2 regions of the Tissierella carlieri genome follow, and region 2 is predicted to be linked to the other one. Evidence: riboswitches for the same ligand, from Rfam matches in the RefSeq annotation. Region 2 holds a riboswitch; the other holds the start of a gene.
What was found. Region 2 has a riboswitch for FMN ahead of ribD (bifunctional diaminohydroxyphosphoribosylaminopyrimidine deaminase/5-amino-6-(5-phosphoribosylamino)uracil reductase RibD). Riboswitches for the same ligand answer to the same signal wherever they lie in the genome.
Positions count from the first base shown of each region.

Region 1: another riboswitch for FMN. It lies ahead of KQI38_RS02110 (ECF transporter S component); the one in region 2 lies ahead of ribD (bifunctional diaminohydroxyphosphoribosylaminopyrimidine deaminase/5-amino-6-(5-phosphoribosylamino)uracil reductase RibD).

Region 1 is NZ_JAHLOH010000013.1:133,707-141,788, reverse strand. It holds gene KQI38_RS02140 (response regulator transcription factor) at 1-10, opposite strand, end outside; gene recQ (DNA helicase RecQ) at 176-2,332, shown strand; gene KQI38_RS02130 (DegV family protein) at 2,409-3,296, opposite strand; gene KQI38_RS02125 (SGNH/GDSL hydrolase family protein) at 3,332-4,021, opposite strand; gene KQI38_RS02120 (hypothetical protein) at 4,039-4,824, opposite strand; gene KQI38_RS02115 (PadR family transcriptional regulator) at 4,824-5,156, opposite strand; gene KQI38_RS02110 (ECF transporter S component) at 5,334-5,942, opposite strand; FMN riboswitch at 6,087-6,206, opposite strand; gene KQI38_RS02105 (MarR family winged helix-turn-helix transcriptional regulator) at 6,334-6,765, shown strand; gene KQI38_RS02100 (carboxymuconolactone decarboxylase family protein) at 6,843-7,196, shown strand; gene lpdA (dihydrolipoyl dehydrogenase) at 7,217-8,082, shown strand, end outside.
Region 2 is NZ_JAHLOH010000031.1:49,168-57,249, forward strand. It holds gene KQI38_RS09490 (CDIF630_02480 family spore surface protein) at 1-150, shown strand, start outside; gene KQI38_RS09495 (hypothetical protein) at 227-535, shown strand; gene KQI38_RS09500 (HAD family hydrolase) at 564-1,226, opposite strand; gene ribH (6,7-dimethyl-8-ribityllumazine synthase) at 1,231-1,692, opposite strand; gene KQI38_RS09510 (bifunctional 3,4-dihydroxy-2-butanone-4-phosphate synthase/GTP cyclohydrolase II) at 1,709-2,908, opposite strand; gene KQI38_RS09515 (riboflavin synthase) at 2,921-3,574, opposite strand; gene ribD (bifunctional diaminohydroxyphosphoribosylaminopyrimidine deaminase/5-amino-6-(5-phosphoribosylamino)uracil reductase RibD) at 3,581-4,669, opposite strand; FMN riboswitch at 4,859-4,976, opposite strand; gene KQI38_RS09525 (DUF1648 domain-containing protein) at 5,254-6,369, opposite strand; gene KQI38_RS09530 (GntR family transcriptional regulator) at 6,385-6,774, opposite strand; gene KQI38_RS09535 (M48 family metallopeptidase) at 6,850-8,079, opposite strand.

The DNA.
Region 1 (8,082 bases), on a different contig from region 2:
ATTTTTCCATATAACTCTTCCCCTGTAATTTCATCAATATTATCAATTTCACAAAATGCAGACCTACAACACAAATTATATCATAAAAATACCATATGCTAACATCTTTATATCTTCTCTTATATTCTTGATATTAGGTAAATAAAAGTATAAAATTATGTATGAGGTGGTATATTTGGATATTTATAATACTCTTAAAACTTATTTTGGATATGCGGAGTTTAAAGAGGGTCAGGAAAATTTAATAAGAGGAATTTTAGCAGGAAGAGATGTCCTAGGTATAATGCCTACGGGAGGTGGAAAATCCCTTTGTTATCAATTACCGGCTATATTACTGGAAGGTATTACAATAGTTGTTTCACCCTTAATATCACTGATGAAGGATCAAGTAGATGCATTAAATGAGATCGGAATATCAGGCACATTCATAAACAGTACTTTAGATGATAATGAATTTAATTATAGAGTACAAGAAATAAAAGAAGGCAAATATAAAATAATCTATGTAGCTCCAGAGCGTTTAAATACTTTTTCCTTTATTAATTTAGTAAATAGCATCAAAGTATCTATGGTGGCAGTTGATGAGGCTCATTGCATCAGCCAATGGGGTCATGATTTTAGACCATCCTATGTAGAAATTCCAAGGTTTATCAAAACCTTCCATAATAGACCTATAGTCGCTTGTTATACGGCAACAGCCACCAAGGAAGTAGTTAGGGAAATCAAGTCTTTGATAGCCCTTAAAAATCCTATAGAGTCTATAATCGGATTTGATAGGCCAAATTTATATTATCAGGTTCTAAAGGTAAGCAATAAATATTCATATATAGTAGATTATATAAGAAATAGCTTTCAAAATGAGTCAGGGATTATCTACTGTTCCACAAGGAAGACTGTAGAATCACTAACTGAGAAGCTAAGTGAAGAAGGCTTTTCCGTAATAGGATATCATGGTGGAATGGATGCAAATATTCGCCAGAGAAATCAAGATGACTTTATATTTAATAGAGTGCAGATAATAATAGCCACCAATGCCTTTGGTATGGGCATAGATAAGCCAGATGTTAGGTTTGTAATCCATTATAATATGCCTCAAAATATGGAGGCATATTATCAAGAAGCTGGACGTGCAGGCCGTGACGGAGAACCCAGTCGCTGTACCCTATTATATTCACCTTCAGATATAGTAAAGCAAAAATTATTGATACAGAGCAATCCTATATCTATGGAAAGGGAAACTTTATTATATCAAAATCTTCAATATCTAATTGACTACTGTCATACAAATAACTGTTTGAGAAATAGTATATTAGAATATTTTGGGGAAACGATAGTTGAGTCAAGCTGCGGAAATTGCGGAAATTGTTTAGATAGGTCTGAGATGGTGGATATTACCATAGAATCTCAAAAAATACTGTCCTGTATATATAGGGTTCAGGAAAGATATGGACTGACTACAGTAATTCAGGTACTTCGAGGTTCAAGAAATAAGAGGATAATAGAGTTTGGCCTAGATAATGTTTCAACCTATGGGATTATGAAGGAATATAGTGAAGGCTCATTAAGGGAAATTATAATGACCTTGGTTTCTAGAGGATATATCTATGTAACAGCAGATAAATTTCCAGTATTAAAATTATCCCAAACTGCTGGAGAGGTCTTAAGAGGACAAGTTAAAGTATATCATAAGAAGCATTTAATAGAAATTAAATCACCTAAAGATAAAAAGGGATTATCAATAAAGGATATGAATGAAAACTTTGATGAAGAATTATTCCAAGAATTAAAATCAGTACGATATTCTCTATCTCAAGATAAGAAATTAGCTCCATTTATGATATTCCATGATTCTACACTAATTGAAATGGCATCCCTTTTTCCTCAAGATAAGGAATCTATGATGATGATAAAAGGATTAGGCCTAAAGAAATATGAAAGCTATGGTGAAGTCTTTCTAAAGGTAATCACTGATTACTGTGTAAAAAACGGAGTTTCTTCAATCATTTCCCGGGATGAAAAAATAGTAAGAGAGGATTTAGTGGATAGGTATAAATCAACCTATAATTGTTATCAGGAGGGATTATCTTTAGAAGAAATATCAAAAACAAGAAATTTTACCATAAATACTATTATTGAGCATCTTTCTAAATGTGAGGAGCAGGGCCAAACTGTAAATTGGTCAAGATTTCTTACCCCTATAAAAGAGGAAAAGATACTGGAAGTAATAAATAGAATAGGATTTGAAAGATTAAAGCCAATAAAAGAATTATTACCAGAAGAATTTACTTATGAAGACATAAAAGTAGCTATTGCTAAAAATGGACTAAAATAATAATTATCCTCCATATGATTAAACTGTGCTGTAATAGCAAATATTAACTAATCTATGGAGGAATAATCATTTAAAATTAATCTATTCTCTTATCTCCTAAGAAGAAAAGAGCAACTGTGCCAGGGCCTGTATGAGAACCTATTACAGTACCTACACTGTTAATCATTACCTTCCCATTTAGATTAGGGAACTTTTCTTCAATTAAATCAGCAACCATACGTGCATCATCATAACATGCAGAATTGGATATAAAACATTTACCTGAATACTCTATCCCATTCTCTGCATGTTTCTTCATTTTTTTCACTATTTCTGCAATTACATGCTTCTTCCCACGAATTTTTTCACGGGAAATCAACTTTCCATCATAGCTCATATTTAGTAAAGGACATATATTTAATAAATTCCCTACAACTGCAGATGTAGCAGATATACGACCACCACGTTTATAATGCGTTAAATCAGTAGAGAAAAACCAATGATGTACATTTAATTTGTTTCCCTCTAACCATTCATAAACCTCTTCAATACTCGCACCTCTATCTCTCATATCAGCAGCTAAATCAGTAAGTAATCCATAACCTGAAGAAGCACCCAGAGAGTCAACAATCATAATTTTCCGTTCCGGATACCTGGATAATAATTCTTCCTTTGCCATACATACTGAATTATAAGCACCTGATAAACCTGTAGAAAGAGAAATATGCAAAATATCTTTTGACTCCTTAAGAAAAGGTTCAAAAAGATCTATAAACTCTCCTACATTTACCTGAGAGGTAGTAGGCATTGCTCCCCCCTCAATTCTACTGTAAAATTCTTCAAAAGACATAGTCTGACCGAGATCATCTATATATTCTTTCCCGTCCATATTGAAATGAAAAGAAGCAAAAGGTATATCCCTTTTTAAAAAATATTCATAGGGCATATCTGCTGTAGAACAACATGTTAAAACAAATTTAGACATATTTAACACTCCTTCCATAATTATAATTATTAATTTTAGTAACCAATAGTAAACATATACTGCTCTCCAATGGTCTTATAAATTAGCTCATATCCAGCATCATTGGGATGAATACCATCAGAGCATAAAAAATCACTATAATTATTATATTTCAAGAATGCAGAACGTATATCAATTATTGGAACACCCATTTTATTAGCCAATAACATAACTTCTACATTATACATTTCTTGCCACCTATAAATCATATTAATATCACCAAGCCATTGCAATATACCTCTCTTATTTAAATCCTTAGAAATCCAATTAAAATATCTCTTAGGATCAAGAGGTGGAAGATTAATCATTATTGGACTCCCACCGTTATTACGTATTTCTCCAATTAAACTCTCATATAATCTTCTAAATTCAATAATCGGTGTATTAGGCAAATGTTCTTTTTCTGGATTCTCGGCTATTTCTTTCCAATTAAAGTCACAGTCATTACCGCCTAATTCTAAAAAAACATTTTTATATTTCATAATTTCGGTTGCATGTCTCTTAATATTTGATAAACCCTTTGAAACAGTGCATCCAAACATAGAATAATTTCTAATATTTATTTCTTCTAACCCAAATATTTTCTCTAAATTCATTTTAATTACCTTATATCGACTTGTTTCAGACTGTAATACTATGCCTTTGCCAATCGAATCTCCAAAAACACAAATATCTATAAGACTCATAATTAGCACCTCTCCCTTTAATACATTCTTTTATTTCTACCAATGTGGAATATAATTGATATCAATGATAAATAAAGCACATATAGAACCCAGGCAATACTCCAAATCTTAAACTTCATTGATATGAATAAATATAAAAATGTTGTTAATATAAATCCTGAAGCAAAAAGTCGAATATCTTTTTCTACAATTGATATATGCTTTCTATTTACTATATAATCTGTTATTATGTAGAAAAATACTATGATTATAATTATTAGCCAACTACGGTTCCATATATTTTTTGAATATACTATAGATAAATATAATGATGGAAATACATAGATTAATGGTATTAAACTAATATAGATAAATGCTATACCCCATCTTCCGAGTGCTTTGAAACTAAACAATTTAGCATATTCATATAAGCTTATTGAAAAATATACTAAATATATAAAAGAACCCCCTACAACAATTAGCCATGTTTTATTAAAAGATTTTAAAATAATCACGCTTACAAAAAAATATATAAATGTCAGTATAATGAAATAAAATGTAGTAAATGAGCCTATATTAACAAGGGTTTTTTTCAATGCTCCAAGAGAACTACCTTTTTCTACTTCTCTAATTGCTTCCTTATAATCAACCATCATTTCAGTTGCCCTCTTATAAGACTCTTCCTGTGTAATCCCCATATTTAAACAATCATTATATTTATCTAGCATTATGGAGTATAACTCATCACGAACTTCCAGAATCTCCTTTGTTTTAGGGTATAGCAGAAACTTCCTATTTATATATCTTTTTAATTTTTCCTCCATTATAGCCCACTCCCAATCAAATTATTCATAATAATAGTTATTTCCTTCCATTCATTGACTTTCTGAATATATATTTCCCTACCTTGGGGGGTAATTCTATAATATTTTCGCCTTGCACCGCTTTCTTCGTTTCCCCAATAACTTGTAATTAATTTATCTTTTTCCATACGTTTGAAAGCAGTATAAACTGTAGCATCTTTAATATCTATTAATCCTTTTCCGCGCTCTATAATAGTTTTCATAATTTCATAACCATATGAATCATTCTCCATAAGAATGGCTAAAATGATAGTTTCTGTATTTCCTCTCAAAACCTCGCTTGAATAACTCAATTTATCTCCTCCGATACCTAATCAGGTTAGATATATTGTAACCCTATTGCCAATACATGTCAATATATATAATCCTCACTTGAAATGTGCTCTTATCTTCAAAAAATTGCTAACCTAGCATTCATTGATAAGAAGTTTAAATAAAAAAATTGATAGAGAATGTTCTCTATCAATTTTTTATTTATGAAGTATAGGCGATACTCTTTTATATATTAATAATGTTAATGCTGTTATCATAACACCTTTTAGTAGATTAAAAGGTACTACTGAAATTAGCATCATGGTTTTTAAATCTGTTATATTTTTGTTTATTGCAGTACCCATATCTACAAATACTTGTATATCCTGCCCCATTAGCTTTGCATATAGGGGAAACATTATAAAGTAGTTTGCAAGGGTAATAACTATAGTCATGATTACAGTTCCTAATAATAGCCCTACTACAGCTCTTCCAAAGGTCTTCTTCTTATAATATACAAACCCTGCTGTATAAGCAAATGCAGAACCTACTACAAAATTAGCCAATTCTCCTACTCCACCAGTCGTGCTTCCTTCGATTAAAACATTTAATACATTCTTTAAAAGTTGAATTATTACTCCTGCCATAGGTCCTATGGCAAAGGAACCAATTAAAGATGGTAAGTCACTAATGTCAATCTTCATAAATGTTGGCGCTAAAAATGGCATTGGAATTTCAAAAAACATAAGAATAAAAGAAATTACTCCAAGCACAGAAATCTTTACCATGGTTTTAGTATTCCATGTCTCTTTACTTAATGTGTACATAAAATCCCTCCAAAAGTTTTATTTTCTCGGGATTATCGCAGTTTTGCAACTCAAATCTATTTGCTCGCTGTGTTAGGTCATAAAAAAATCCCGAAGAAAATCTCCGGGGTCCAAAAATAGACTAATCAAAATAATTTAAGTCTACTACATCTTCTTCCATCCAGACTGTAACTGTCGGCCTTGGAATCTAACCAAGTCAACCGAATTTATCGGCTCGCGGGCTTTACCGCCGGTGAGGACTTACACCTCCCCCTGAAGATATATCTTAATTTAATTATAAATCTCCATATATCTATTGTCAAGTATTAATCATCCTCAAAATATAATACTCCCCTCTTTCACAAAACCTTAATCATAGGTTATAATATATATAGATAGGAGAGTGTTTATATTGTTTGATTTAGATGCATGTATTTCTTTTATTACCAATAAGGCAGCTAAAAAAATGGCAGATGAATTCAATGATAGATTGATGAAATTAGGCATAACCAGAGTCCAATGGATAGCCCTTTATTATTTGGGTAAATATGATGGAATCAATCAAAAGGAATTAGGAGATTTAATGGATATAAAGGAGTCCACAGTTGCCAGATTAATAGATAGAATGGAAAAGGAAGATTATATTCTTAGAACTAAGGATAAAAATGATAGAAGAATAACTATCATTTCGTTGACAGATAAAGGTAAACATTATAGAGAGGAACTATTACCGGAAGGCCAAAAGATGGCAGATACTTTCACTATGGATATTTCAGAAGAGGAAATTCAAATATTTTTGAAGGTAATAGAAAAAATCTTATTAAATATAGGTCAAAAACTGTGAAAACTTTGTTGACCTTTTATATTATACTTGCTATACTAAATATTAGTATAGCAAGTATAATATAAGGAGGAATTCAAATGTCCAAAGGTCCAAGAGATTATTTAAATGAGTTTATTAACGGTTTACAAGATGTAGGTATTAGTAATGAAAAGCATTTAGGTGCATTCATGAATTTATTAGGCACTACTTATGAAGACGGCGCCCTTGATACTAAAACAAAGGAATTAATAAGTGTTGCAATTGGTGCTTATAATCGTTGTGAATACTGTATAGCCTTCCATGTTTATAAGGCATTAGAAAGCGGTGCTACTAGAGAGGAAATTATGGAGGCCGCTATGGTGGCAGTAGCTTTCGGTGGAGGTCCTTCTATGGCATACTCTTCAACCTTACTTAAAGCCAGCATAGATGAATTTGAAAACGATTTCAAATAATAGGATTGGGAGGAAGTAAAATGATTCTCGAAGTCAAGTTTGAAGGCTTAAATGGAATTAAGAAGGGTAAGGTTACTAAGATTTATAAAAAACCTGGAGATAGCATAGACCCAAATACTCCTTTACTTGCAATAGAAGTAAATAAAACAACAATGGATTTAGATGTGAATGTAAAGGGAGTTATTAAAGATATAAAAGTAAAATTAGGAGCAAATCTAAAATTAGGAGATATTTTGGCAGTAGTAGATGGAGAAGAAGTTCAGATTGAAAAGAAAGAAGAACCTTCCTTTGACTATTTTAAAGGTTTAATAAAGCCTAAAGAAGAAAAGCTAGATGCTAAAGTAGCTATAATAGGTTCAGGTCCCGGTGGTTATGTGGCTGCTATTAGGCTGGCTCAATTAGGGGCAGATGTAATCCTTGTTGAAAAAGATAGCATAGGGGGAACATGCCTAAACAGAGGATGTATACCTACAAAGTCTTTGGTAAAATCTGCAGATGTCTTTAAAAATATTAAGGAATCTCACAGCTATGGCTGCAAGGTTGAAAATTATAGTCTAGACATTAATGAGGTAATCTCCAGAAAAAATCAAGTTATTACTCAATTAGGAGAAGGAATTAGCCATTTACTGGAAAAAAATAATATTAAATTTGTTAAAGGCTCTGGTGAAATCTTAGATAAGAATACTGTATTTGTAAAAACCAAATATCTAGAAACTACAATAAAAGCAGAATATATAATTATTGCAACAGGCTCAACTACGAGTAAATTACCGATACCGGGAATTGACTTAGATAATGTATTAGGCAGTACGGAAATAATGGAAATAAATGAACTTCCAAAGGAAATGGTAGTAATCGGCGGTGGAGTAATAGGAATGGAGTTCTC
Region 2 (8,082 bases):
AAAAATCATAAAGATCCTAATTTTGGATATTCTCCAACGGATGTATACTACAATACTGAAAAGAAAATACCAGATTCTGGGGTTGCAATACCGACATATGATGCAGTAGTAGAGGCAAAAGAATGGGTAGATGATATAAATAAAAAGTAGCCTAAGGGCTATTTTTTATGATAATTTTTATATATTATGCCATACTAATCCTATAGATATATGAAAGGATGATGTCATGAAAAATCCAAAAGCTTCGGATCAAGCTCAAAACAGAGATTTAAGCAATGCATCTAATATGGATAGTAGTATGGAAAACCCAAAGGCTATTGCCGAGATACTTAATCAGGCTAAAAAAATAGAAGAAAATAACTTTTCTAATATGGAACATTTTACAAGCATAAGTATGCTGCTTAACGCTAATGATTTGGGAAGAACAAAGGATAGAGAATTATCTAAAAAATTTGATAAACTAAATAAACAAATGGAAGATATAAATAAATTAACCTCAGATTTATTAAATGATTTATCAAGTAGACACAACTAAAATAAGACAAAGTTAACTTTGTCTTATTTTAATTAATTTCCTCAATTATTTCTTTTATTTCTAAAATATCATGGATTAAAAAATTTGAATCCTTAAGTTCACCTTCTTTTCCAAATCCATATTTACAACCAATGAAAACTAAGTTATAGACCTTAGCAATTTCCATATCCTGATACCTATCTCCAACTACTAAAAAGTTTCCATTATATTTTGCCTTTATTGCATAAAAAATATCATATTTAGGTATAAATCCAAATTCTTCTGTACAATAGAAATCTTTAAAGTAATTATCCAAATTAAAACTTCTCCTCTGAGCCTCCATATATTCTATTTTACAATTGCTGAGAAATATTAAATTAAATCCCTTCTCTTTTAAATATTCAAGAATATCTATTGCCCCTTCATAAAGTTCGGCTTTATTTTCATTTATGCGTTGAATCATATATGAGCCTATTATATTGCTACATTTCTTCTTCTCATCTTCTGGCAATTCTGGCATAAATTCATTCCACATTTCCTTGCTGCTAAATCCAATCCATTTACTTATCTTATTATCATCCCATAATCTTTCTTGTGCATAACCTAACTCTACTAGATATTTATAGGCTTGTCTAAATCCTTGACCATATATTATTATGCTATTATGCAATGTACCATCATAATCAAATATAATATTTTTTATCTTATCCATAGTTTTAGAAGCTTTTTAACAGATTTGCCATTTCTATAGCTGATACTGCTGCATCATATCCCTTATTACCTGCTTTAGTTCCAGCTCTTTCTATAGCTTGTTCAATACTATCTGTTGTTAATACTCCAAAGATAACTGGAATTTCTGAGCTTAATGTTACGCTGGCAATACCTTTTGATACTTCAGCACAAACATAATCAAAATGCGGTGTTGATCCACGAATTACAGCACCTAAACATATTACTGCATCATATTTATTGCTGTTTGCCATTTTTTTAGCTACTAATGGAATTTCAAATGCACCTGGCACCCAAGCTACCTCAATATACTCATCCTCTACACCATGTCTCTTTAAACCATCAAGAGCACCGCCTAATAATTTTGAAACTATAAATTCATTAAATCTACCTACTACTATTCCAACTTTAATACCTTGTGCGACTAAATTTCCCTCAATTATTCTCATTCTAATTACCTCCACCTTAATATTTTAATATATGATTCATTTTCTTCTGTTTTGTTTTTAAATAAAATTCATTTACCTCGTTATGATTCATTTGAATTGGTACTCTTTCAACTATTTCAATATCATAGCCTGATAAACCATTTATTTTCCTTGGATTATTAGTCATTAACTTAAGTTTTTTAATTCCTAAGTCATTTAGTATTTGAGCTCCTATGCCATATTCACGCATATCAGGAGGAAATCCAAGTTTAATATTGGCTTCAACTGTATCAAATCCTTGATCCTGTAGAGCATAAGCCTTTAGTTTATTAATAAGTCCTATACCTCTACCCTCTTGTCTCATATATAGTAGTACTCCTCTCCCTTCTTCTGCAATTTTTTCCATTGCCGCAGCATATTGTTCCCCGCAATCACATCTTTTTGATCCTAAGGCGTCTCCAGTAAGGCACTCTGAGTGAATTCTTGCTAGAACTGGTTCACCAGTTGTTATATCACCCTTTACTAGGGCTACGTGGTGTTCACCATTTATCTTATTTATGAATCCATATATTTTAAAATCTCCATATTTTGTTGGCATTTTTGTTTCAACAACTCTTTCAATTAATTTCTCCTTATGTCTTCTATAAGAAATTAAATCAGCGATTGTTATAATTTTTAGTCTATGCTCCTGCGCAAATGCCATGAGTTCTGGAGTCCTTGACATAGTGCCATTATCATTCATTATTTCACAAATTACTCCAGCTGGCTTTAATCCCGCTAGCTTCGCTAAATCTACTGCTGCTTCTGTATGACCTGTTCGTCTTAGGACCCCACCTTCTCTTGCCTTTAGGGGAAAAATATGTCCTGGCCTTCTAAAATCATCTTTCTTTAAACTTTCATCTAATACCTTTTGTATCGTTAGAGCCCTTTCATGAGCTGAAATTCCTGTAGTAGTATCTACATGGTCTATAGATACTGTAAAGGCGGTTTCATGATTGTCAGTATTATTCTCAACCATAGGTTGAATTTCAAGTTCTTTTATTCTTTGTTCATCTAAAGGCATACATATAAGCCCACGCCCATACTTAGCCATAAAATTTATATCCTCTGGTGTAGTTTTTTCAGCTGCCATTAATAAATCCCCTTCATTTTCCCTATCAGGATCATCAACTACTATTATCATTTTTCCTGCTTTAATATCTTCAATAGCTTCATCAATGCTATTAAATTCAAACATCTTAATCCCTCCTTAAATGAATCCATTACTCTCTAGGAAATCCTCATTTACTCTGCTATTAACTACCTTATCTTGTTTCTGTAGACCCAATAATTTTTCAACATACTTACCTATAAGGTCACATTCTAGATTTACTTTGTCACCTCGTATTTTATCTAGGAGTGTTGTATTTATACTAGTATGTGGGATTATAGAAACCTTAAATACATATTCATCTACATATGCTACAGTTAAGCTAATTCCATCAATTGCAATAGAACCTTTTTCAATTATATATCTAAGTATGTCTGGTGAAGCCTTTATAGTAATCCAAGTAGCATTATCTTCTTTTTCTCTTGAGATTATTTCTCCTACTCCATCTATATGACCACTTACTAAATGTCCTCCTAGCCTTTTATCTAGGGCTAATGCTCTTTCCAAATTTACATAACTCCCTATTTTGAGAACCCCTAGATTACTTCTTCTTAGGGTCTCAACCATAACATCAGCCTCAAAGCTATTGTTGTTTATCTTTGTAACTGTTAAGCATACTCCATTGGTGCAAATACTATCTCCTATGAAAGTTTTGTCTAAAACCAAAGATCCGGAGATTGTAAGTGTGAATGATTTCTCTCCTCTTCTTATCCCTTGAACTTTACCTATTTCTTCTACTATTCCTGTAAACATTTTAAATCACCGCCTTATATAACCTTCTATCAATATATCTTCACCTATAGTTCTATAACTTACCCTATGAAGTTGAAATGCATTTATTAAGCACTCAACTCCACTACCGCCCACTGGTGTTTTTGATTTGTCTCCTCCGATTATCTTTGGAGCAATATAGACTTGGACCTTATCAACTATAGATTGTTCAAGAGCAGAAAAGTTAAGAGTAGAACCTCCCTCAAGAAATACACTATCAATATTTTCCATAGCTAGCTTTGACATAAGGTCTTGTAAATCCACCTTTCCTTCTAGACTTTCAGTAATTAATACCTTAACCCCTTTGTCTTCAATTTCAATTTTCTTTCTTATATCTGCCTGAGGCGTCGTAGCTATTATGGTTTCTGCTATATGCTGCTTACCTAAAACCTTAGAATCTATAGGTATCCTAAGACTACTGTCTACTATTATTCTTACAGGGTTATTACCATTTTCAATCCTACAAGTTAATTCTGGATTATCCATTATTACAGTATTCACGCCTACCATAATTCCTGCCACTTGATCCCTAAGGCGATGTACATTATTTCTCGACTCAGAACAGGTGATCCACTTTGACTCACCTATCTTAGTTGCAATCTTCCCATCTAAGGACATGGCTGTTTTCATTATGACAAAGGGCTTTCTTTCTACTATATATTTCATAAATATTTCGTTTAACTCTCTACATTCCTTTTCTAAGATTCCTGTTTTGACCTCTATACCTGCATCTATGAGTTTTTCAACTCCCCTACCTGAAACTAAAGGATTAGGATCAAGTGAACCAATAAAAACCCTATTGATTTTTTTATCAATTATTTTATCTACACATGGTGGGGTTTTTCCGTAATGAGAGCATGGTTCTAGTGTTACATAAAGAGTAGCTCCCTCTACATCTTCAGTTGCATTTTGGAAAGCCTTTACTTCTGCATGTGCTTCGCCATAGCACTCATGATATCCTTTACCTATTACTTTATTTTTTTTTACTATAATTGCACCTACCATAGGATTGGGATTGACCTTTCCTCTACCCTTTTCAGCTAATTCTAGTGCTAACTTCATGTATTTCTCGTGCATAAAACACCTCCTATTCATACTAACTGAAACAAATTTCTAATATAAAAGCCCTGATTACAAAAATCAGGGCTTTTATATTAGGAATAACTAATATTCTTAATATAATCTTAATAAAAATGGCTCTGAAATATATAATATTTCAGAGCCTAGTACACTAAAAATTGATAGTATTGATTTACTAAGATTCATATTGTTCTTCTTTCATCCAGACTTTACTGTCGGCTTCGGAGTTTCACCGAATCATGCCTATCTAAGGCTCGCGGGCTATACCGCCGGTAGGGAATTGCACCCTGCCCTGAAGAATTATTTAGTTTTCAAGGCCATTATATAAGATTTATTTTATTATGTCAACAAATAATTAAAGTGATGGTCCCCATCACTTTAATCTATTATGCAACTCTATTATTTTATTAGAATCTTTGTAATTTATTATGAAATACGCTTTTTTCGTCTTAATGATTATATATGGTGATTTGTTTTCATGAATTCTTGGTATAAGGAAATACTACTTAAAATATCTAATACCAATTCCTGCAAAACCAAACAATACAACTAATAGATGCAATATATACATATTACTCTCTCTATTCAACTAATAATAATATCACTATAATCATTACAAAAGGTAGAATCATAAAAAACATTCCAAAAGGTCTTCCTGCATTTACAGTCCATCCTATTCCTATTCTCTTTTCTACAAATATAGAGGAATCATCTGGATTATAATAAATTGTATTTCCCAATTTCCATAGCCTATCATCATCGATATCATATCCTTTGGAAGTGTTTTCCTCTTCTTTTAATTTTATCCTATCTCCACCTTGCCCCAATACTATGCTCAATGCTATAGACCCTATTATTATAATTCCATAGATTGTAAAACTGTAAATATTAAATAATTTCATATTTGAGAATATTCCTAATGTCATCATATTTAAAGCTGTAAATAAAATCTCTATTAAAGTTAGTGTAACAATAAAATAAATAGACCATGCCTTTCTGAATATAATATTCTTTTTTAAAGAAATTTCAGGATCATTAGGATTTATTTGCTGCTTTGATCTTATCATAAAATAATAGGACATATATACTATTATGGCCATCAACACTTGTGTAAGAGGCATTAATAATGCAGTAAACATAGATTTATTCATATATCCATCTACATTTCCATTAATGTCCCAATGAGTTGGAATCTTCTCTGGTAAAGATGGATACATAGTTAAAGATAATGCTGTACTTATTAATATTATAATTACTGAAACTAAAAACCATCTTTGAGGTACAGTACTGTCTTTCGCCCTATCTCTACTAAATTTAGTATCGATAACAACTACTTTACCTTTCAGCTTATCCCATTCTTTTTCTTTCTTTAGTTCTTTTGACTTTTTATTCCATCTTATATATATTAAAAAAAGTATTCCTATATAAAGAAACACAGATAATGTAAATATATGAATATTATCTATATAATATATTAAAAGAGAAATGATAACCAAAACAGGTATTCCAACAATAAGATTTTCCCTTTTAAATCCCTTAATAATGTTCTTAACCTCATCTGTTTCCATCTTTTCTTCTGGTATTTTCACTCCAAGAAGTATATTTTTTCTTGTTATTCTAGGCATTAATATTTGCATTATAAGCAATATCAATAATACAACTGAATTAAATAATACCATAACTATCCTCTCAGACATGCTGTCACCCCCATACTATCTATCTTCTTTATCTTTCAGTTTGTCATAAAATCCACTACAAAGTTTTAAAAATTCATCTTTTTTTATTCCTCTATTTTTACTATCTGCTATTAAATAGTCTAATTCATTTTCAAGTATATTCATATAATCATCATTGACCTCTGGTAATCTATCCTTTATCATAGCCCCTTTTCTTCTATCAATAATCAAATATCCTTCATTTTTTAATATATTATATGTCTTATTTACAGTGTGAAGATTGATTCCAATATCTCCACCTAATTGTCTGACTGAAGGGAGCTCTTCTCCCAATTCTAATTCACCAGTCGCTATGCCTATTATAATCTGCCGTCTTAGCTGTTCATATATTGGCATTTCTGACTCAAAGTCTATTTTAAGTAACATAGTTTTTCATCCTCTCAAATTGTTATATATATTATATAACGATTCTTTTACCAATACAAGAAAAAACCTCTTGAGTTAATCAAGAGGATAATTTCTATAAAAATCTACTCTCTCCTCTAAAGTAGGATGAGTATAATACCATATTTTAAATATATTACTTGGTCTAGGTAATCCTAAACTCTCCTTATATAATTTTTCCATGGCAGATATAGCTGATTCTCTATCTCTTGTAAGCATTATTTCATAGGTATCTGCTTCAATTTCCATCTCCCTTGAGAGATAATTTGTAATTGGCGACCCAATAAAAGAATAAAAATTAAGAACCAAAATTAAAAGTGGTATTGCTGCTATATCATGAAGTTTTCTAATGCCAAAGGTTCCATTTGATAAGTTGAGTATCCAAGTAGCAGTAATATAAACTAAAAATAGTAATAATACAGTACCTAAGCTGCTAAAAATAATATTCTTCCAAATATGCCCTTTCACATAATGACCTATTTCATGAGCCGTTATACTAAGAACCTCTTTTTCCTCTAGATTATTGATAGTCGTATCCCAGAGAACTATTCTTTTTGAATGAAATATCCCGGTCATATAGGCATTCATAGTTTTAGTATCTCTACTCTTATCTACCTTATATATTTTCGCATCTTGTATATTTGCCTCTTGAAGTAGTTCTGTTATTTGTCTTCCTAATTTTTCATTTTCCATGGAGGTATATTTATTGAATATAGGATCTATAACAAAAGGAGAAATAAATACCATAAATATAATAACAGGTATAGCTAAAAATGATAGTTGTAACCACCAAATCTTAGGACTCCTATACATAAGATAGAATGGAATAAATATGAAAAATGAAGTAGCCAAATCGTTTATCAAAAAACTTTTTAGGGCAACCTCAATCCACCTTCCAAAAGTCTGATTAGATAACCCATATTTATGCTTTAAGTAGAAAGAGCTATAATAATCTAAAGGAAGATTTACTAAAAACATTATGGTAAAAAAAATAATTCCATATAGTAATCCTGTGAAAAATAAGGATCTATTATTATCTACATAATACCTTATTCTATAGGATAATCTAGATGTCAAAAATAATAAAGGTATAAGGAATTGAAGAACTAACCTAATGGCCCATACTTTTAAGCTATCCTTTCTGAGATTATAAGCATTCTCAGGTAAATCTGGATATTCTGTTCTTATTTTACTCATATTTATATATTCACTAACTAAAACACCCCCAATAAAAGCTAATAAAAATATAAAAAATAAAATAATTATCAACTTTAGTTTACTATTCATAAT